DNA from 2 places in the Cryobacterium sp. TMB1-7 genome. Region 2 is predicted to be linked to the other one. Evidence: predicted binding sites of a transcription regulator. Region 2 holds the regulator's gene; the other holds the start of a gene.

Region 1 (10,232 bases), on a different contig from region 2:
GCCATCGCCGGCCTCGTGCTCGGCTACGTCGGCCTGATCAGCGGACTCATCTTCCTCATCGTCACGATCGGCGTGATCATGGCGGGCATCAGCGAAGGCTCGTACACCACCTACTAGAAGGCTCGGCAGACCGCGCTCGCCGGCCACCCCGGCCGCCCGATCGGGCGGCCGGGCGGCCTGGATCAGACCAGGCGTTCACAGGAAAGGAATGACGATCATGACCGATCCGAACACACCACATCCCGAGGTTCCCCAGGTTCCGAGCGTGCCGCAGGTCCCCGACGTGCCGCAGGTGCCCGACTTCCCGCAGGACAGCATGGCCGGCGGCCCACCGGATCGCCAGAGCGGCCCCGCCGGCGATGCCGAATCCACCCCGTCGGGCGCCCAGCAGCCGCCGCCGGTTCCGCCGGTGAGTCCGGCCGGCCAGCCGACGCCGCCGCCCGCCTACGGCCCGCCCGCCCCGAGCGAGGGCACCCCGCCGCCGCCCTACGGTTCGCCGCCGCCGGGCTACACCCCGCCGGGCTACACCCCGCCGGGCTCCGGTTACGGCACCCCGCCGCCCTCTGGCGGCCCCGCCGCCGGCTACTACGCCGGCCAGCCCGGGATGCCGTCGGCCACCAAGCAGCCGATCCTGAGCATCCTGTCGATGATCGCCGGTGTCATCGGCATCCTCGGGTCCCCGGTTGCGTTCTTCCCGATTTTCGGTGGCATCCTCGCCATCATCTTGCCGGCCGCCGGCGTGGTCCTGGGTTTCATCGCCCGCAACAAGGAACCGAACGGCAAGGGCTTCTGGCTGACCGGGATCATCACAGGCTTCGTGGGTATCGCCCTGGCGCTGCTCAGCATTCTGCTCTGGGCGCTGGTGTTCGCGACCGTGCCGATGAACAATTACAACTACTAACCGCACAGCGAGTAGTCGAGAATCGAGTCCACACGCATGTCGCAGTCCGGGCAGCCCGAAACCCGGGCGGAGCGGGAGCAGTCAGTTCCGCCCGCCGGGACGCCGGCGTTGTCGCGCGCACAGGCGCGGGCTGCCGAGGCCAGGGCCGCTGAGCTGCGGGCACCCGCCGGGCGTTCGCCCGACCTGACCCGGCCGCCGGTCGCCGGCGAGCTCGCCTACGAGTCCACCATCACCGCGCCCACCGAGTGGGTGCCGTACGTGTACACCACCGCCGAGATCCAGACCCATGCGGCCCGCCGTGGTCTCGGCGTCGCTGCCGCGGTCTGCGGGGTGCTCGGGGTGCTGGCCGGCATATTCGTGATCTGGGGGGCGCCCCTGAGCATCGCCGCGGTCGTGCTCGCTCTGGTGGCCAGGTACGTGGAGCGCCGCTCCGGCGGCCTCTGGCTCCTCGGCCTGCTCAGCGGTCTGTTGGGCATCCTGATGGCGGTGCTGTGGTTCGTCGTGATCACCCGGATGCTGCCCGCCTACTTCGGCTGAGCCGAACCCGCGAGCCGGCTGACGCCGGTCAGACCCGTTCCACCAGCAGCGCCACCTTGTGCCCGGCCGCGCGGGTCACCACCAGGGTGGCCGATTCCGGGCCCTTGAGCTTCAACCGGGTGCGCAGGGTCGCCGGATCCACATCCACGCCGCGCTTCTTGATCTCCAGGGTGCCGATCTTCCGTTCAGCCAGCGCCAGCCGCAGCTTCTTCTCGTCGGTGGGCAGCACCTCGAGCACCCGGAACGCCGTGGCGAACGGGGTGCGGGTCAGCGTCGGGCTGGTCAGGTAGGCCAAGCCCTCGCTGAGCATCGACGCATCCATCGATCGGGCGAGGTCACCGATCAGCCGGGCGCGGATGATGGCGCCGTCGGGTTCGTACACGTAGTCGCCGAGCTCGCCGACAGCCACATCCTCGCTGTCGGCAGGCGCGGTCAGCTCCGCGACTCCGTCCTTGCTGAGCAGTAGCGCCGACCGGCGGATACCCGGCCGCGCGAGCGCACCGAACCACAGCCCCATCTCCACCAGCTTGCCGTCCACCGACACCCACTGGGCCTCCGCGGTCTCGGGGATCTGGTCGCGGTCGTGGCCGGGACCGAGCTTGACGCCGACGGGCATCCGTTTGCTCAGGGCGTAGACGTCATCGAGGTTGGGGGAGTAGTCCTCTGACCGGGTGAGCCGGCTGGTGTTGCCGTGCCCGGCCGTGCGGCGGGCCGGGTCGAACCAGAGCGCGTCGAACTCGGTGGGGTCGATGTCGGCCGCGTCGGCGCAGCGCACTGAGGAGGTCGGGAAGGGGGCCAGGTTGAAGCTGGCGACCGTGGCGGTGACCTCGTCGACGTCGATCGCGGTCACCGTCAGCTCCATCGCGGCCATCGCCATGGCGTCGCCGCCGATGCCGCAGCCCACGTCGGCGACCCGGGTGAGGCCGGCCTCCACGAACCGGCCGGCGTGCAGGGCGGCGACCCGCAACCGGGTGGCCTGCTCCAGGCCGGCCTCGGTGAACAGCATCCGGCTGGCAAAGTCGCCGAACTTGCCCGTCGCCTTCGCCCGCAGCCGGGACTGGTAGAGCACCGCGTTGACCAGGGCGGGGGAGTGCCCGGCCTTGCGTAGGGCACTGACCGTGCGCACGACGTCGGCACCGGCCTCGTAGACGGGCAGGGAGTCCAGCAGGCGCAGGCCTTCGGGTGAGAGCAGCTCAACGAGCTCGGCGCGTTCCATCCCGCAAACCTATCAAGCCAAACCGGGCCGCACCCCGAGCACTCTGGCACTCACGTTGCGTGAGTGCCAGTTGCGCCCTAAACTCGACTTAGCACTCTCGCTGTGAGTCTGCTAACTACGTCTTAGCTAAGAAAGAGGTCAACCGTGTCGGTCTCCATCAAGCCGCTCGAAGATCGCATCGTCATCAAGCAGGTGGATGCAGAACAGACCACCGCTTCCGGACTTGTGATCCCGGACACCGCCAAAGAGAAGCCCCAGGAAGGCGAAGTTGTCGCCGTCGGCCCCGGCCGCATCGACGACAACGGCAACCGCATCCCGCTCGACGTCGCCGTCGGCGACAAGGTGATCTACTCCAAGTACGGTGGAACCGAAGTCAAGTTCGGTGGCGAGGACCTCCTCGTTCTGTCGGCTCGCGACGTTCTCGCGGTCGTCGTTCGCTAGTCACACCGCATATCGTTGAATCCCGGATGGCCTCGGCCATCCGGGATTTTTCGCGTCCAGAGGGGTAGCAACGTGCACGAGAATCCGACAGATCCCACCGGGGCCGCCGAGCCGACCGAGCCGGTGGATGCGGCCCGGAGCGGGATGCGCCCGGTCCGCAGTTCCGCGAGCACGGGCCTCATCTTCGCGATCTGCGCCTACGGCATGTGGGGATTCCTGCCGCTGTATTTCCTTTTCCTGGCCCCGACCGGAGCGTTCGAGATCGTGGCCTGGCGGGTGCTGTTCTCGCTGGTGTTCTGCGCGGTCCTGATCCTGGCCACCCGGGCCTGGCGACCGCTCGTGGCCGCACTGCGTTCGCCGCGCATCGTGTGGACGATGGGGCTGGCCGGGGTGTTGATCTTCATCAACTGGCAGACCTTCATCCTCGGCACCCTGAGCGGCCGCGTCGTCGAAACGGCGCTGGGCTATTTCATCAACCCGATCATCACGGTGCTGCTGGGCGTCCTGGTGCTGCACGAGAAGCTGCGCAGGGCCCAGTGGGCTGCCGTGGTGATCAGCTTCATCGCCGTGATCGTGCTCAGCGTCGGCTACGGCACCGTGCCCTGGATCTCCCTGATCCTGGCGTTCTCCTTCGGCTTCTACGGCCTGATCAAGAAGCGGGTCGGCGGTCACATCGACGCGCTCTCCGGGCTGACCCTGGAAACTCTCTGGCTCACGCCGATCGCGATCATCCAACTGGTCGTGGTCTCGCTGATCTCCGGCCTCACCTTCGGCACCGTCTCGACGGTGCACACCATCGCGCTGATCGGCACCGGTGTGCTCACCGCGGTGCCGCTGCTCTTCTTCGCGGCCGCGTCCCGGCGCCTGCCGTTGACCACGATGGGACTCGTGCAGTACCTCGCACCGGTGCTGCAATTCATCGCCGGCGTGGTCATCCTGCACGAGCCGATGCCGCCGGAACGGTGGCTCGGATTCGGGTTGGTCTGGCTCGCGCTGATCGTGCTGACTGTCGATATGGTGCGGGCGGGGCGGGCGCAGCGCCGGCCGGTTATCGACCCGATTTAGGGGCTCAGAGCCAAGCATCCTGATCAGGGGGCCGTTCGTAACGATTTGGTCGCGTTACACGGCTGTAACACGACCGCCTTGTTTGATGTCGTTCGGGTGAATACCTTTGCAGCACGGCAACGATCGTTTGCCGTGCTCTAACCTTCGATTCCCCTTACCCTAGGAGCAACATGAGCGTATTCGCGAAGGCCTCGGCCTCCCGCTCGGCCCGCGCCGTCGTCACCGGCGTCGCCATCTTCGGCGTCAGCGCCCTTCTGCTCACCGGATGCAGCACCGACGCAGCCGAGCCGGCCGCTTCGGACGCACCCGCGGCGGAAAGCACTGTCGCTGAGATCACCGCCGGCGACCGCGCCCTGGACCTGAAGGTCGGCACGATCCTCCCCCAGAGTGGTGGGCTCGCCTTCCTCGGCCCGCCCGAAGAAGCCGGTGTTCAGCTCGCCGTCGAGGAGATCAAAGCTGCCGGCCTGGGCATCGACATCGAAGCCATCCTCCGCGACTCGGGCGACACCACGACCGATACCGCCACCGTTTCCGTGACCGACCTGCTCTCGCAGGATGTCTCGGCGATCGTCGGTGCGGCGTCCTCGGGTGTCTCCAAGACCGTCATCGACCAGATCACCGGCGCCGGCGTCGTGCAGTTCTCGCCGGCCAACACCTCGGCCGACTTCACGGACTACGACGACAAGGGGCTCTTCTGGCGCACCGCTCCGTCCGACATCCTGCAGGGTGAAGTCCTGGGCAACCTGATCGCCGAAGACGGCAACAGCACCCTGGGCCTGATCGTGCTCAACGACGCCTACGGAACCGGCCTGGCCGAGTTCACCACCACGGCCTTCGAGGCTGCCGGCGGAGAGGTCGTCGCCAGCGCGAGCTTCAACGAGGGCGACGCCAACTTCTCGGCCCAGATCGCCGAAGTCACCGCGGCCAACCCCGACGCGATCGCTCTGATCACGTTCGACCAGGCCAAGGTCATCACCCCGGACCTCGTGGCGAGCGGCTTCCCCGGCGACAAGCTGTACTTCGTCGACGGCAACCTGGCCGACTACAGCGAGGACTTCGCTGCCGGCCTGATCGAGGGCTCGAAGGGCACGCTGCCCGGCCTGGACACCGCGACCCTCGGTGACTTCACCGGCCGTCTGCTCGAGATCGACCCGGCCCTGACCGACTTCAGCTACGCGGCTGAATCCTACGACGCCGTCATCCTGATCGCCCTGGCTGCGTACGCAGCCAACGACGTGTCGGGTGAGTCGATCGCCAAGTACCTCCAGCAGGTATCCGGTGGCTCCGGTGAGGGCGAGAAGGTCACCGACTTCGCGTCGGGCGCCGCGCTCCTCGCCGAGGGCAAGCAGATCGACTACGACGGTTACTCCGGCACGATCACGTTCGACGAGAACGGCGACCCGACCGACGCAACCATCGGCATCTTCGAATTCGGTGCAGACAACAAGTACAGCCGCATCAACTAGTCACCCCCGCTGACTCGCGGTACACCACAGCAGACGTACCGCGACACGCACAGAAGGGCCCCGGCTTCGGCCGGGGCCCTTTCGCGTGCCCGGTGGCCGGTCGCCGCCGAGTGACGGGGCGCCGGATGCCGGCCAGGGGGAGCGGCAGCCGTGGGCGGCAGCAGCGGAGGCCGGCCAGTAGATGGCGGCCGCCACGGGCCCGCTGCGGGTCTTTAGGCGGCGGAGGCGCGGAGCTGCGCGGCTGGGGCGGCCAACGGCGTCGGAACGGCTCCTGGCGCCGCCGGTGAAACGCGAGATGCCCCGCTGCGGACCAGTTGCCCCGGTAGACCGGGGCAACTCGTCCGCAACGGGGCAAGTCGGTGGTGCGGATGGTGCGGGAGGGTTAGTCGTCCTGACCCAGGGTGCCCAGGTACAGGCCGATCACCTTGGGGTCGTTCAGCAGCTCCCGCCCGGTGCCGGTGTAGGCATCCCGACCCTGATCGAGCACGTAGCCTCGGTCGCAGATCTGCAGGCAGCGGCGGGCGTTCTGCTCCACCATGATCGTGGTCACGCCGGCCTTGTTGATCTCCTTCACCCGCAGGAACGCCTCGTCCTGACGCACCGGGGACAAACCGGCCGAAGGCTCGTCGAGCAGCAGCACGTGCGGGCCCATCATCAGCGCCCGCGACATCGCCACCATCTGGCGCTCGCCGCCGGAAAGCGACCCGGCCCGCTGGCCGAGGCGCTTGCGCAGCTCCGGGAAGATCTCGGTGACGAACTCGAGCCGCTCGGCCAGGCCCTTGGGCTTCTGGTACATGCCCATCTCCAGGTTCTCCTGGATCGTCAGCGTCGGGAAGACGTTGTTGGTCTGCGGCACGAAGCCCACGCCCTTGGCGACCAGCTTGTTGGCCTTGAGGTTCGTGATGTCGTCACCGCGCAACCGGATCTCGCCCTCGCGTACCTTGACCAGGCCGAAGATCGACTTGAGCAGGGTCGACTTGCCGGCCCCGTTCGGGCCGATGATGCCGATCAGTTCGCCGTCGTAGGCGGTGAGCGAGCATTCGTTGAGGATGTTGACGCCGGGCACGTACCCGGCCGTCACGTTCTTGACCTCGACGACCGCCTTCCGCACCGGGGCCGGGGTGGCGTCGATCAGCGGGCTAGAGTTCGTCATCGAGCAGCTCCTTAATGGCTCCGACATGTTCCTTCTCGGCGTCGGGATCCTCACCGAGGTCCTCGTCGTGGTGCTGGCCCAGGTACGCGTCGATGACAGCCTGATTGCGCATCACCTCGTGCGGGTCGCCCTCGGCGACCACCTTGCCCTCGGCCATCACGATCACCCAGTCGGCGATGTGCCGCACCATGTGCATGTCGTGCTCAACGAAGAGCACGCTCATGCCTTCGGCCTTGAGGTTGAGGATGTGGTCGAGCAGCGACTGAGTCAACGCCGGGTTGACGCCGGCCATGGGCTCGTCGAGCATCACCAGGGTGGGGTCGCTCATCAGCGCCCGTGCCATTTCGAGGAGCTTGCGCTGCCCGCCGGAGAGGCTGGCCGCGTAGTCGTCCTTCTTGGTGTCGAGCTTGAACCGGGTGAGCAGGTCCAGCGCCTTGACCTTGTTGTCGGCCTCCTGCTGACGCCAGAGGAACGGCAGGACGGCGCGGAACAGGTTCTCGCCCACCTGCGCCTTCGCGCCGAGCAGCATATTGTCCATCACCGTCAGCAGGCCCAGGGCCTTGGTGAGCTGGAAGGTGCGCACCTGACCCATCCGGGCGACCTTGAACGCGGCCATGCCGCCGATGGGGGTGCCCTCGAAGGTCCACGAGCCGGTGTCCGGCTTGTCGAACCCGGTGAGCAGGTTGAACAGGGTGGTCTTGCCGGCCCCGTTCGGCCCGATCAGAGCGGTGATGGCGCCGCGGGGAATCTCGAGGTGCTCGACATCCACCGCCTTGAGGCCGCCGAAGGTGCGGCTGACGCCGTCGACCACGAGGATCGGGTCCTTCTTCTTGCAGCCGGGGACGGCCTCGCCGATGTGCATGTCAACTGTCTTGACGGGCTTGCCGGTGGGAACACTGTTACTTGACAAAAGCCAGCTCCTTCTTGTTTCCGAAGATGCCCTGGGGTCTGTAGATCACAATGAGCATGATCGCGACGCCCACCAGGATGAAACGCAGCTGTCCGGCCTGGATGCTCGTCAGGAACGGGATCCAGCCGGCCTCCACGGCCCGGGCGATGAACCCGGAGAAGAACGACAGCAGCACCCAGAAGACCATCGAGCCGATGACCGGACCGAGGATGGTCGCCGCTCCACCGAGCAGCAGGATGGCGTAGACGAAGAACGTCAGCGAGGTCTGGTAGTTCGACGGCACCACGGCACGCGGCAGCACGAAGATCATGCCCGCGATGGTGCCGAAGACGCCACCGAGGATCAGCGACTGCATCTTGTAGAAGTACACGTTCTTGCCCAGGGCGCGAACGGCGTCTTCGTCCTCGCGGATGCCCTTGATCACGCGGCCCCACGGGCTGCGCATGATCTGCCAGGTGAACAGGCAGGCGAGGATCACGATGGTCCAGGCCACGATGCGCAGCCACCAGTCGTAGGCGTTGTACTCGAACGGACCGAACCCGTAGGTGCCGTCGGGGATCGGGTTGAGGGCAGCGAATCCGCCCTTGTACCCGCTGAGCCCGTTGGCCGAACCGGTGATCGGTTCGAAGGTGTTGGTCGTGAACAGCAGGCGCACGATCTCCGCGGCCGCGATGGTGACGATGGCCAGGTAGTCCGCCCGCAACCGCAGGGTCGGGATACCCAGAACCAACGCGAAGATCACGGATGCGCCGATCCCTACGAGCACCGCCGCCCAGACCGGGAAGCCGAAGCTCAGGGTCGAGATGGCGTACCCATAGGCGCCGAGGGCCATGAAGCCGGCCTGGCCGAAGTTGAGCAGGCCGGTGTAGCCGAAGTGAATTGCCAGTCCCAACGCCGCGAGGGCGTAGGCGGCGGTGGTCGGGCTGATCAGCTCGACGGCCGCGTTGCTAAAGATTGCTCCCCAGTCGATCATCGTCAGCCCCTAGCCAATTCTCTCTTTGCGACCCAAGATGCCTTGCGGCCGAAGCAGCAGCACCAGGATCAAAACGACAAGTGCACCGACGTATTTCAGGTCGGACGGAATCCACAGCGTCGACAGCTCGACGAACAGGCCCACGATGATCGATCCCACGAGGGCGCCGAACGCCGTGCCGAGACCGCCGAGGGTGGTGGCAGCGAAGACCAGCAGCAGGATCTGGAAGCCCATGTCCCAACTGACCCCCGGCCGGAAGTAGGCCCAGAGCACACCGGAGAGGCCGGCGAGCGACCCGCCGACGATCCAGACGATGCGGATGACACCATCCACGTCGATGCCGCTGGCGGAGGCGAGGCTGGGGTTGTCGGAAACGGCCCTGGTGGCCTTGCCGATCCGGGTGCGCAGCAGGAAGTAGGAGACCGCGAGAAGCACGACGATGCTGATACCCATGCTGGCGAGGTCGATCGGCGACAGCGAGATCGGGCCGAACTTGAGGTCGGTCATGCCGGAGCCGGGCAGCTGGCTGGTGCCGCCGCCGTAGAACAGCTGGAAGGTGTACCGCAGCGCCAGCGAGAGGCCGATGCTGACGATCATCAGCGGGATCAACCCGACGCCCTTCTTCCGCAGGGGTTTCCAGATGGTGGCGTCGAGCCCGAAGCCCAACAGACCGCTGAGGGCGATCGCCAACAGGATCGCCAGCCAGATCGGCAGCCCGAGCGTCGTGCTGAGGGTGAGGGTGGCCAACGCACCGAAGGTGATCATCTCCGCGTGCGCGAAGTTGCTCAGGCCCGTGGTGCCGAAGATCAGCGACATGCCGATCGCGGCCAAGGCCAGCAGCAGACCGAAGTTCAGGCCGTTGACGAAGCGGTTCACGAACTGGTCGAAGAAGCTGACCGTCGTGCGTTCGCCCTCGCCGAGGAAGAAGTTCACCGACTTCACCTGGGTGAGGCCGAACTCGGCTTCGATCTCGGCACCGCCCTTGGCGACGACCACACCTTTAGGGAGAGTGTCCTCGTCGAGGGTGACCGTGTAGGTCTCCTTCTCCGGAACGCCGATGCGCCACTTGCCCTCGGCATCCGTGACGACCTCGGCCTCGTAGCCGGAGCCTTCAACGGAGATGAGCACGTCTTCGATGGGTTCGCCACCGAATTGCACATTTCCCGAGAGCACATATTCGTACTGGTCAGTGTTGATCTCGTCGGCATGAGCCGCGCTCGCCGCGAACGTTGAAAACGTCAGGGCGGTCAGGAGTAGGCCGAAAAGCAGCACCATCATCCTGGGCGTGAATCTGCGGACAGCGTGTGTATTGCTCACTGCACCTCCATGGCGGCACCGTCGGTGCGTATTCGAACTGGCACGGACTTGCCTGCCAGCGACCTTGCTGACAGTACGTGCCGATTATGTCGCATATGTTTCGTACGCCGAATTCAGGGCAATCGATTTTGGATCGCGGAATGCGCCAAGCGCATCGTCGCTTAACATTGAGTACCGGTTGCATCCCAGGGATTTCCGGACTTTTTTCCATATCCGCGAATGCAAAAGGGGTTTCATGGATCAGCCAGATCCG
Region 2 (10,232 bases):
AAGGCGATGTCGTCGATGCCGTCGAGGACCTTGGTGACCAGGCGGAGGCCGCTGGCGCCGGCGGGCAGGTCTACCTGGGTGATGTCGCCGGTGACCACCATCTGGGAGCCGAAGCCGAGGCGGGTGAGGAACATCTTCATCTGCTCCGGGGTGGTGTTCTGCGCTTCGTCGAGCACGATGAACGCCGAGTTGAGGGTGCGGCCGCGCATGTAGGCCAGTGGGGCCACCTCGATGGTGCCGGCCGCGAGGAGCTTGGGCACCAGCTCGGGGTCCATCATCTCGAACAGGGCGTCGTAGAGCGGTCGCAGGTACGGGTCGATCTTGTCGGTCAAGGTGCCGGGCAGGAAGCCGAGCCGTTCGCCGGCTTCGACGGCCGGCCGGGTGAGGATGATCCGGTCGACCTCCTTGCGCTGCAGGGCCTGCACGGCCTTGGCCATGGCGAGGTAGGTCTTGCCGGTGCCGGCCGGGCCGATGCCGAAGACGATGGCGTTCTCGTCGATCGCGTTGACGTAGTCGCTCTGCCCGAGGGTCTTGGGCCGCACGGTGAGGCCACGCGAGGTGAGGATGGCCTGCCCGAGCACCGTGGAGGGGCTAGAGGTCGCGTCGGCCCCGAGCATCCTGGCGGAGGTGCTCACCTCGGCCTCGCCGAGGTCGGCGCCGGTGCGGAGCAGCAGCTGGAGCTCCTCGATCAACCGCACCACGGCCTCGACGGAGACCGCCGCGCCGGTGAGGGTGACCTCGTTGCCGCGCACGTGCACGACGACGTCGGGGTATTCCTTCTCGATGGTGCTGAGGAACCGGTCCTGCGGGCCGAGCAGGCGCACCATGGCGACGCCGTCCACCAGGAGCTTGCGCACCACGTCGAGCGCACCGCCGTCGGGAGTTTCGGCGTCAGAGGGCAGCAAGCGTGCCCTCCTCAAGAGCGCCACCGAGGACGTGCGCGTGCACGTGGAAGACGGTTTGACCGGCCGAGGCTCCGGTGTTGAAGACCAGGCGGTACTCGCCGGCGCAGTGTTCGTCGGCCACCCGGCCGGCCACGGCGATCAGCTCGGCCAACAGCGCCGGGTCCCCCGCGGCGAGTTCACCGACGTTGCGGTACTGCTGCGACTTCGTGGTCACCACGACGTGCACGGGCGCCTGCGGGGCGATGTCGTTGAACGCGATGATGTCATCGGTTTCCGCGACGATGGTCGCGGGAATTTCGCGCGCGATAATGCGGCTGAAGATCGTGGGTTCTGCACCGGAGGAAGCCATGGTTCTATCTTAAGCGCTCCTACCAGCGCCCGAGGGTTGCGTTCAGGATGGCGACCGCGGCGGGGCCGGCCGTCGAGGTGCGCAGCACGGTATCGCCCAGGCGCACCCGGCTGGCGCCGGCCTGCTCGAGGATGTCCAGTTCACTCGGGGCGATGCCGCCCTCCGGCCCGACGACGAGCACGATATCCCGGTCGTCGGTGGGCACGGCGATCGCGGTCAATCTGAGCTCGGCGGTCGGCTCGAGCAACAGCATCCGGCTGGTCCCAGCGAGCTGGGCCAGCTGCTTGGTACTGGTCAGCGGCAGCACGTCGGGCAGCCACGGCCGGATGGACTGCTTGCTGGCCTCCCGCACGATGGCGGACCAGCGCGCCTGCCCCTTGGCGATCTTGACGCCCTCCCAGCGGGCCACCGACCGGGCGGCGGCCCACGGGATGACCCCGTCGACGCCGAGTTCGGTGGCGGCCTGCACGGCGAGTTCGTCGCGGTCACCCTTGGCCAGGGCCTGTACGAGCAGGATGCGCGGCACGGCCGGCGGCGTCCGAGTCACGGTGTCCACCCGCGCCGTGAGCTCGGCCGGCGCGGCCGACAGGACCGTGACGCCGAGCACCAGGCCGGCGCCGTTACCGAGCAGCAGGGTCTCGCCGGGGCGCACCCGGCTGACGGTGACGGCGTGCTTGGCCTCAGCCCCGGTAATGCTCACCGTGGCCCCGACCGCGGGGTCCGCGGTTGGCGAGCCGTCGGCGGAGGCGCCGAGGGTCTCTGACAGGAAGAAGTGCGCCATCGAACGTGGTCCTAGCCGAGGAACCTGTCGCGGAGCTTCGCGAACAGGCCCTGCTGGAACTGGCTGAGGGCGGGCGCCGGAACCTTGTGCCTGGCGGCGAAGGCCTCGATCAGTTCCCGCTCCTTGTGGTCGAGCTTGGTGGGGGTGAGCACCTGCACGCCGACCCGCAGGTCACCGCGGCCGTTGCCGCGGAGCCTCGTGACGCCGCGGTCCTTGACCGTGAGGATCTCGCCGGCCTGTACGCCGGGGCGCAGTTCCACTTCGATGTCACCGTCGAGGGCCTTCACCGTGGCCGTCGCTCCGAGGATCGCGTCGGTCATCGGCACCTCGAGGGTGCAGAGCAGGTCGTCACCGTCGCGGCTGAAGACGTCGTGGTGGCGCACCTTCATCTCCAGGTACAGGTCACCGTTCGGGCCACCGGCCGGCCCGGCCTCGCCGCTGCCGGGCATCTGCAGGCGCAGGCCCGTGTCCACGCCGGCGGGGATGTCGACCGGCACGGTGCGGCGGGCACGCACGCGGCCCTGGCCCTGGCAGGTGACGCACGGGGTGGCGATGATGGTTCCGTAGCCGCGGCAGGAGCCGCAGGGGCTGGAGGTCATCACATTGCCGAGCAGCGAACGCACGGCGCGCTGGATGCTGCCGGTGCCGTGGCAGATGTCGCAGGTGACCGGGGAGGTACCCGGCTGGCAGCAGGTGCCCGAACAGGTGGCACAGACGATCGCCGTGTCCACCTCGATGTCGCGGTGGGTGCCGAAGATGACCTCGTCCAGGTCGAGTTCGACGCGGATGAGGGCATCCTGGCCGCGTTCACGCCGGGAACGGGGACCACGGCTGCCGCCGCCGCCACCGCCGAAGAAGGTCTCGAAGATGTCGCCGAAGTTGCCGGCGTCGAAGCCGCCGCCCTGGCCGTTGCCGGAGCCGCCGCGGTCGTAGTTCTGGCGCTGCTTGGGGTCGCTGAGGACGTCGTACGCGTGCGTGACGGTCTTGAACCGTTCTGACGCCTCGGCGCCGGGGTTCACGTCGGGGTGCAGCTGGCGGGCGAGCTTGCGGTACGCCTTCTTGATTTCGTCGGTGCTGGCGTCGCGGGCGACGCCGAGTGCTTCGTAGTGGTCAGCCAAAGCTGGCTCTCCTTGGGGTTCTGGGGTGGGGAAGTCGGGTCGAGATAGGTGTGGGGCGGCTAGTTCTCGCCGAGCAGTCGGGAGAGGTACCGGGCGACGGCGCGCACGGCCGCCATGTTGTTGGAGTAGTCCATCCGGGTCGGGCCGAGCACACCCAGGCGGGCGGCGTCGCCGCGGGAGGTATAGCCGCTGGTGAGCACGGAGGTCTCGCCGAGCCCGAACGGTGCGTTCTCCCGGCCGATGCTCACCGACACGCCGTGCTGGTCTGTGGCCATTTCGCCGAACAGGCGCAACAGCACCACCTGCTCCTCGATGGCCTCGAGAACCGGATAGATGCTCCCGGTGAAGTCTTCCTCGGTGCGCACGAGGTTCGCGGCTCCGGCCATGACCAGGCGGTCCTGCCGGTTCGCTCCGACCTGATCGCGCAGGGTGCCGGTGATGAGATCGACGAGCTCGGTCTGCTCCGGCGATCCCAGACCGGTCGGGCCGCTCAGGGCCGTGGCGGCGGCCGCCATGCCGAGGCCGCCGACGACGGCGTTCAGCCTGGAGCGCAGCTCAGCCAGGGCGGCTTCCTCGATCGGGCGCGGCAGTTCAACGACCCGTTGCTCCACCCTGCCGGAGTCGGTGATCAGCACCGAGAGCACCCGGGTGTCGCTGAGCGGCACGAGCTCGATGTGGCGCACCGTGGCCCGCGACAACGAGGGGTATTGCACCAGGGCCACCTGGTGGGTGAGCTGGGAGAGCAGGCGGACACTGCGGGCGAGCACTTCGTCGAGATCGGCGGACTGGCCGAGGAAGACCTCGATGGCCTGCCGTTGGACGCCCGTGAGTGGACGCAGGTCGGCCAGGTGATCCACGAACAGTCGGTAGCCCTTGTCGGTGGGGATGCGCCCCGACGACGTGTGCGGCGCGACGATGAGTTCTTCCTCTTCGAGCAGGGCCATGTCATTGCGGATCGTGGCGGCCGAGACGCCGAAAGCGTGCCGGTCGACGATCGACTTGGACCCGACCGGTTCGCGGGAGGCCACGTAGTCCTGCACGATGACCCGAAGGACTTCGAGGCTGCGGTCTGATACCACTGGACGCTCGCCTCCCTCTCCCGTTTGTGCCGCCGACGGCTGGCACTCTCTTCGTATGACTGCCAATCATAACGCGGGCGTCTGGGATACCCGTTGCTCACGGACGAATTCGCGCAGTACCGTGGTGGCACACGTATCTCCGTGGCGGTATCCACCGCTGTTCTCCATCGCTGAATCCACTTGCACGTCGAAGGGCATCGTCATGAGCTATCCCAATGGGCCTGGACAACCGACAGGGTCGGGCACCGCTGCTGCGCTGACTCCGGAGCAGGACAAGCTGTGGGCGTCCCTGGCGCACCTGGGCGGCATCCTCTCGTTCCTGCCGGCCCTGATCATCTGGCTGGTCTTCAAGGAGCGCGGGCGATTCACCGCCGGCGAGGCCAAGGAGGCGCTCAACTTCCAGATCACGCTGTTGATCGGCTATCTCGCCATCAGCGTGCTCAGCACCGTCCTGGCACTTCTCACCTTCGGCCTGCTGGCCGGGCTCGGCTCGCTCACCTGGGTGCTCTGGCTGATCGGCGCGATCTTCTCGGTACTCGGTTTTGTCAGCGCCCGAGACGGCCGCCCGTATCGCTACCCGTTCGCGCTGCGCCTGATCAACTAGCGCCCGATCAGCTAGTTTTCTCACTGCGGGCGCCCGAGACCGGCGCTATTCTGGTGACAGCTCGACCAGCACCATCCTCGCTCCCCCGAGCGCCCACGAAGGAGATTTAATGTCTGAGGCAACGCCTCCCCCCGCCAACCCGTACCAGGCACCCAGCCAGCTGAGCCCGGCCGACGAGAAGCTGTGGGCGACCCTGATCCACATCGGCGGAATCCTCTTCGGCTTCCTGCCCGCCCTGATCGGTTACATCGTGCTCAAGGACCGCGGTCCGTTCATCCGCGCACACGCCGCGACGGCCCTGAACTTCCAGATCACCCTGGCCATCGCCTACCTGGTCGGATCGATTCTCACCGTCATCCTCGTCGGCTTCCTGATCCTGGCCGCCGCCTGGATCCTCAGCATCGTCTTCAGCATCATGGCCGCGATCGCCGCGAACAAGGGCGAGTGGTACACCTACCCGCTGACGATCAAGTTCGTCAGCTGATCGTAAGAACCGGGCCTCACTAGTCGGAAAGCAGTCGGCGCACCACGGCGTCGGCGAGCAGCCGACCGGTGAGGGTCAGTTCGATGTTGCCGCCGATGGCCGCGCGAGCGTCGATGAGCTCGTCGGCGATCAGACCGGCGACCTCTCGGCGGCCGAGCGTCGACAACGTCGCCACCGGGATTCCCTCACGGATGCGCGTGAGCAGCAGCACCCGTTCGGTTTCGCGGGTGGCCTCGTCCAGGGTTTCCCGTCCGGCGGCCGGTGAGTGGCCGGCCAGAATGCGGTCGGCGTACGCCGCCGGATGCTTGACGTTCCACCAACGCACCCCACCCACGTGGCTGTGCGCGCCGGGGCCGATGCCCCACCAGTCGGCGCTGCGCCAGTAGGACAGGTTGTGCCGGGACCGGTGTTCGGTTCCCCGGGACCAGTTGCTGACCTCGTACCATCCGTAACCGGCCTCGGCCAGACGCGCATCCGCGAGTTCGTAGAAGTCGGCCTGCAGGTCTTCGTCGGGCTGGACGAGCTCGCCCCGGCGGATCTGCCTGGCCAGCTTGGTACCGTCCTCGACGATGAGCGAATAGGCGCTGATGTGGTCGGGCTGCTGGCCGATGGCCGCGTCCAGGCTGGCCCGCCAATCCTCGATGGTCTCCCCCGGTGTGCCGTAGATCAGGTCGAGGCTCACGTCCAGGCCCGCCTCGCGCGCCCAGGCCACCACGAGCGGGACCCGTTCGGGATCATGCGTTCTCTCGAGGGTGGCCAGGACCCGCGGTACCGCGGACTGCATGCCGAAGGACACCCGGGTGAAACCGGCCTGCTTGAGCTGGCGGAGATAGGCCAGGTCGACGGAGTCCGGGTTGGCCTCGGTGGTGATCTCGGCGCCCGGCACGATGCCGAAGGTGTCGCGCACGGCATGCAGCATCCGCACCAGATGGTCTGCGGGCAGCAGCGTGGGGGTGCCGCCGCCGAAGAAGACCGTCGCGGCGGGCCGGGCCGGCACACCGGATTCGGCCAGGATGCGGGCGGCGGACTCCACCTCGAGGACCGCCTGGCTGGCGTAGTCGCTCTGCTTCACCCCGCGCAGTTCCGTGGCGGTGTAGGTGTTGAAGTCGCAGTAGCCACAGCGCACCTTGCAGAACGGTACGTGCAGGTAGACCCCGAAGTCGCGGGTCGAGGCGCCGAGCGCGGCCGAAGCCGGGATGAGGCCATCCAGTGGTGCGGGGTCGCCGACCGGGTGCGGTCCAGCCATCCGGTCAGCCTCGTCCGACGGGGTGCAGGGCGCGCAGGTACTTGCGGGTGTAGCGCTCCTGCTGGACGCGCAGGATGGGCCAGGCCAGCGTGTAGTACCAGGTGCTGGGACGCGAGAAGGAGCGGATGGTGAGCCAGACGGAGTCGTCAGCGCGACGGTCGACGATGAAGCATTCCTCGCCGGTCTGCGGGTGGCCGCGCATGGTTCCGTAGGCGAAGCCGATCTTGTCGGCCTCGTCGATAACGTAGACGACGCGCACCGGTGCGGCGACGGTGAACGGGCCGGTGGGGATGGCCAGCTTGGCGGTCATCCCGTTGCTGATGAACGCGGTGCCGTCCTCGGCGAAGGTGGCCTCGTTCACCGGGTGTTCCTGGTTGGGCGCCGGGGTGCCGTTCTCGGTGAAGACGATGCCGGTGTACTGCACGCCGGTGCCGGCGTCGAGGTCGGTGACGTCGATGCCGCTGCCGCGCTGGATGCCCCAGGTCATCAACGCCGTCGTGGCCACCCGGAACCGTTCCTCGCCGCTGCCCAGGCGCACCGTACGCTCCAGCGGGCGGTGGCCCTTGGGCGGGTAGCGCATCAGGTCGGGGGCCAGGGTGCCGCCGATGGCGGCGTAGGTCACGGCGGCGTCGGTGAAGGTCGAGCGGCGCATGATCGTTACTTCTTTTCCTTCTTGGCCGGCTCGTCGCCGGAGAGCGCGGCGATGAAAGCCTCCTGCGGAACCTCGACCCTGCCGACCATCTTCATGCGCTTCTTGCCTTCCTTCTGCTTCTCCAGCAGCTTGCGCTTGCGGGAGATGTCGCCGCCGTAACACTTGGCGAGGACGTCCTTGCGGATGGCGCTGATCGATTCGCGGGCGATGATGCGGGCTCCGATGGCGGCCTGGATGGGCACGTCGAACTGCTGGCGCGGGATGAGCTTCCGGAGCCGTCCGGTCATCAGCACGCCGTAGTCGTAGGCCTTGTCGCGGTGAACGATGGCGCTGAAGGCGTCGACCTGTTCGCCCTGCAGCAGGATGTCGACCTTGACCAGATCGGCCTCCTGCGAGCCGATGGGCTCGTAGTCGAGGGACGCGTAGCCGGCGGTCTTGCTCTTGAGCTGGTCGAAGAAGTCGAACACGATCTCGCCCAACGGCATCGTGTACCGGATCTCGACCCGGTCCTCACCGAGGTACTCCATGCCGAGCAGGGTGCCGCGGCGACCCTGGCAGAGTTCCATGATCACGCCGACGTAGTCCTTGGGCGCGAGGATCGCTGCCTTGACGATGGGTTCCTCGACGACAGCGATCTTGCCGTTGGGGAACTCGCTCGGGTTGGTGACCGTGACGGTCTTCTTGTCGTCGGTGGTGACCTCGTAGATCACGCTGGGCGCGGTGGTGATCAGGTCGAGGTTGAACTCCCGGTCGATGCGCTCGGTGATGATCTCCAGGTGCAGCAGGCCGAGGAAGCCACACCGGAAGCCGAAGCCGAGGGCGACGGAGGTTTCGGGCTCGTAGACCAGCGACGCATCCGAGAGCTTGAGCTTGTCGAGCGCTTCGCGCAGCGCCGGGTAGTCGCTGCCGTCGATCGGGTACAGGCCGGAGAACACCATCGGCTTGGGTTCGGTGTAGCCGGGTAGCGCCTCGGTGGCGGGCTTCATCGCGGTGGTGACGGTGTCGCCGACCTTGGACTGGCGCACGTCCTTCACGCCGGTGATCAGGTAGCCGACCTCTCCGACGCCCAGGCCCTTGCTGGGGGTGGGTTCCGGGCTGGTGACGCCGATCTCGAGGATGTCGTGGGTGGCGCGGGTCGACATCATCTGGATCTTCTCGCGCGGGCTGAGGTGCCCGTCGATCATGCGCACGTAGGTGACGACGCCGCGATAGCTGTCGTAGACGGAGTCGAAGATCATGGCGCGGGCCGGCGCGTTCGCGTCGCCGACGGGGGCGGGGATCAGCGAGGTGGCCCGGTCGAGCAGTTCGGACACGCCGACGCCGGTCTTGCCGGAGACCCGAAGCACGTCGTCGGGGCTGCCGCCGATGAGGCTGGCGAGCTCCTTGGCGTACTTGTCGGGGTCGGCGGCCGGCAGGTCGATCTTGTTGAGCACCGGGATGATGGTGAGGTCGTTCTCGAGCGCCAGGTAGAGGTTGGCCAGGGTCTGGGCTTCGATGCCCTGGGCGGCGTCGACGAGCAGGATGGCGCCCTCGCAGGCCGCCAGGCTGCGGGAGACCTCGTAGGTGAAGTCGACGTGGCCGGGGGTGTCGATCATGTTCAGCGCGTAGGTCTGACCGTCCATCTCCCACGGCATCCGCACCGCCTGGCTCTTGATGGTGATGCCGCGTTCGCGTTCGATGTCCATCCGGTCCAGGTACTGGGCACGCATGGAACGGTCGTCGACGACGCCGGTGATCTGAAGCATCCGGTCGGCCAGCGTGGACTTGCCGTGGTCGATGTGCGCGATGATGCAGAAGTTACGGATGAACGCGGGGGCGGTGGCGGCCGGTTCCAGCGCCTTGAGAGCTCTCGGTGACATGATGGCCCAATTCTCCCATGCCCCGCAGCATCGGTGTGACCTGCCCGGGTGGCAGTCGGTCATCCATTCGACGGATGACGGAACCAGCGGTCCTGATTAGGCTGGGCGCACCATGTCCAGCCTCGCACTCCGCACCTCCCCGCTCCGCCGGGATCCCATGCCGCCCGCCAGCATCGGCGAGGGTCTTCCGCACTCAGCGCTCACCCCGGTGTTCTCCGGCCTGCGGATCGGCCTGCACGTTCTGATCATCGGGCTGACCGGGCTGGTCATCGTGCGGACCCTGTTGGGGGCGGTGCCGAACCCCGTCGCCGTGGTGAGCCTGTCGCTGCTCTTCCTGGCCAGCTATGTCGGCGGCAGCGAGCTGGCCCGGCGGCGGCCGTGGCGATGGGTCGTGCCGGTCTGGATGGCCGTGCTGCTGGTGGAGTGGCTCGCACTGACCCTGCTGGCACCGGATGCCGCCTTCATCGTTTTCCCGCTGTTCTTCCTGCAGCTGCACGTGCTGCCCCTCAGGGCCGGCATCCCCCTGGTCCTGCTCAGCGTGCTGTTGACGATCTGGGCGATGAGCTTCCACGTGGGCCTGAGCCTGGGCGCCACCCTCGGCCCGCTGGTGGGCGCGGGCGTGGCGGTGGCGGTGGGCCTGGGCTACCGGGCACTGCTGCGCGAGGCCGCCGAACGGCAGAACCTGAACGAAGATCTGCTCACCACCCGCACCGAGCTGGCGGCCACCGCACGTGACGCGGGCACCCTCGCCGAGAGGGAACGCCTGGCCAGGGAGATCCACGACACCGTGGCGCAGGGGCTGTCGAGCATCCAGATGCTGTTGCACGCCGTCGAGGGCCGGGTGTCCGATCCGGCGGCCCTGGAGCACCTGCGCCTGGCCAGGGATACCGCGGCAGCCAATCTGCAGGAGACCCGCCGGTTCATCCGGGAGCTCACCCCGCCGGCCCTGGACAGCCAGACCCTGCCGGGCGCACTCGCCAGGCTCGCCTCGTCGGCAGAGCGCACCGCACCGGTCGGCGACCATGCCACCAGGGTCAGCCTGCATGTGACGGGTGACCCGATCGCGCTGCCGATGTCGCTGGAGACGACCCTGCTGCGGATCGCGCAGGGCTCGCTCGCCAACGTCGCCCAACACGCCGGCGCCAACCGCGCGGA

What was found. Region 2 encodes HrcA, which represses chaperone genes, less so after heat shock. Its sites were predicted from a motif close to TTNGCACTCGNNNNNNNCGAGTGCNAA; they were not measured.
Region 1: groES (co-chaperone GroES) is a predicted target of HrcA. The motif match lies at 2,698-2,724, and genes of this name have one in related genera.

What each region holds. Positions count from the first base shown of each region.
Region 1 covers NZ_SOFZ01000020.1:153,855-164,086, forward strand. The annotation lists gene E3O60_RS07780 (DUF4190 domain-containing protein) at 1-117, shown strand, start outside; gene E3O60_RS07785 (DUF4190 domain-containing protein) at 218-901, shown strand; gene E3O60_RS07790 (hypothetical protein) at 938-1,438, shown strand; gene E3O60_RS07795 (SAM-dependent methyltransferase) at 1,467-2,654, opposite strand; gene groES (co-chaperone GroES) at 2,799-3,095, shown strand; gene rarD (EamA family transporter RarD) at 3,240-4,160, shown strand; gene E3O60_RS07810 (ABC transporter substrate-binding protein) at 4,331-5,626, shown strand; gene E3O60_RS07815 (ABC transporter ATP-binding protein) at 6,009-6,779, opposite strand; gene E3O60_RS07820 (ABC transporter ATP-binding protein) at 6,766-7,641, opposite strand; gene E3O60_RS07825 (branched-chain amino acid ABC transporter permease) at 7,679-8,659, opposite strand; gene E3O60_RS07830 (branched-chain amino acid ABC transporter permease) at 8,672-9,937, opposite strand; gene guaB (IMP dehydrogenase) at 10,215-10,232, shown strand, end outside.
Region 2 covers NZ_SOFZ01000009.1:38,431-48,662, reverse strand. The annotation lists gene E3O60_RS03125 (PhoH family protein) at 1-827, opposite strand, end outside; gene E3O60_RS03120 (HIT domain-containing protein) at 892-1,254, opposite strand; gene E3O60_RS03115 (16S rRNA (uracil(1498)-N(3))-methyltransferase) at 1,274-2,035, opposite strand; gene dnaJ (molecular chaperone DnaJ) at 2,047-3,153, opposite strand; gene hrcA (heat-inducible transcriptional repressor HrcA) at 3,213-4,232, opposite strand; gene E3O60_RS03100 (DUF4870 domain-containing protein) at 4,435-4,836, shown strand; gene E3O60_RS03095 (DUF4870 domain-containing protein) at 4,946-5,320, shown strand; gene hemW (radical SAM family heme chaperone HemW) at 5,340-6,566, opposite strand; gene E3O60_RS03085 (DUF1990 family protein) at 6,571-7,218, opposite strand; gene lepA (translation elongation factor 4) at 7,224-9,077, opposite strand; gene E3O60_RS03075 (sensor histidine kinase) at 9,190-10,232, shown strand, end outside.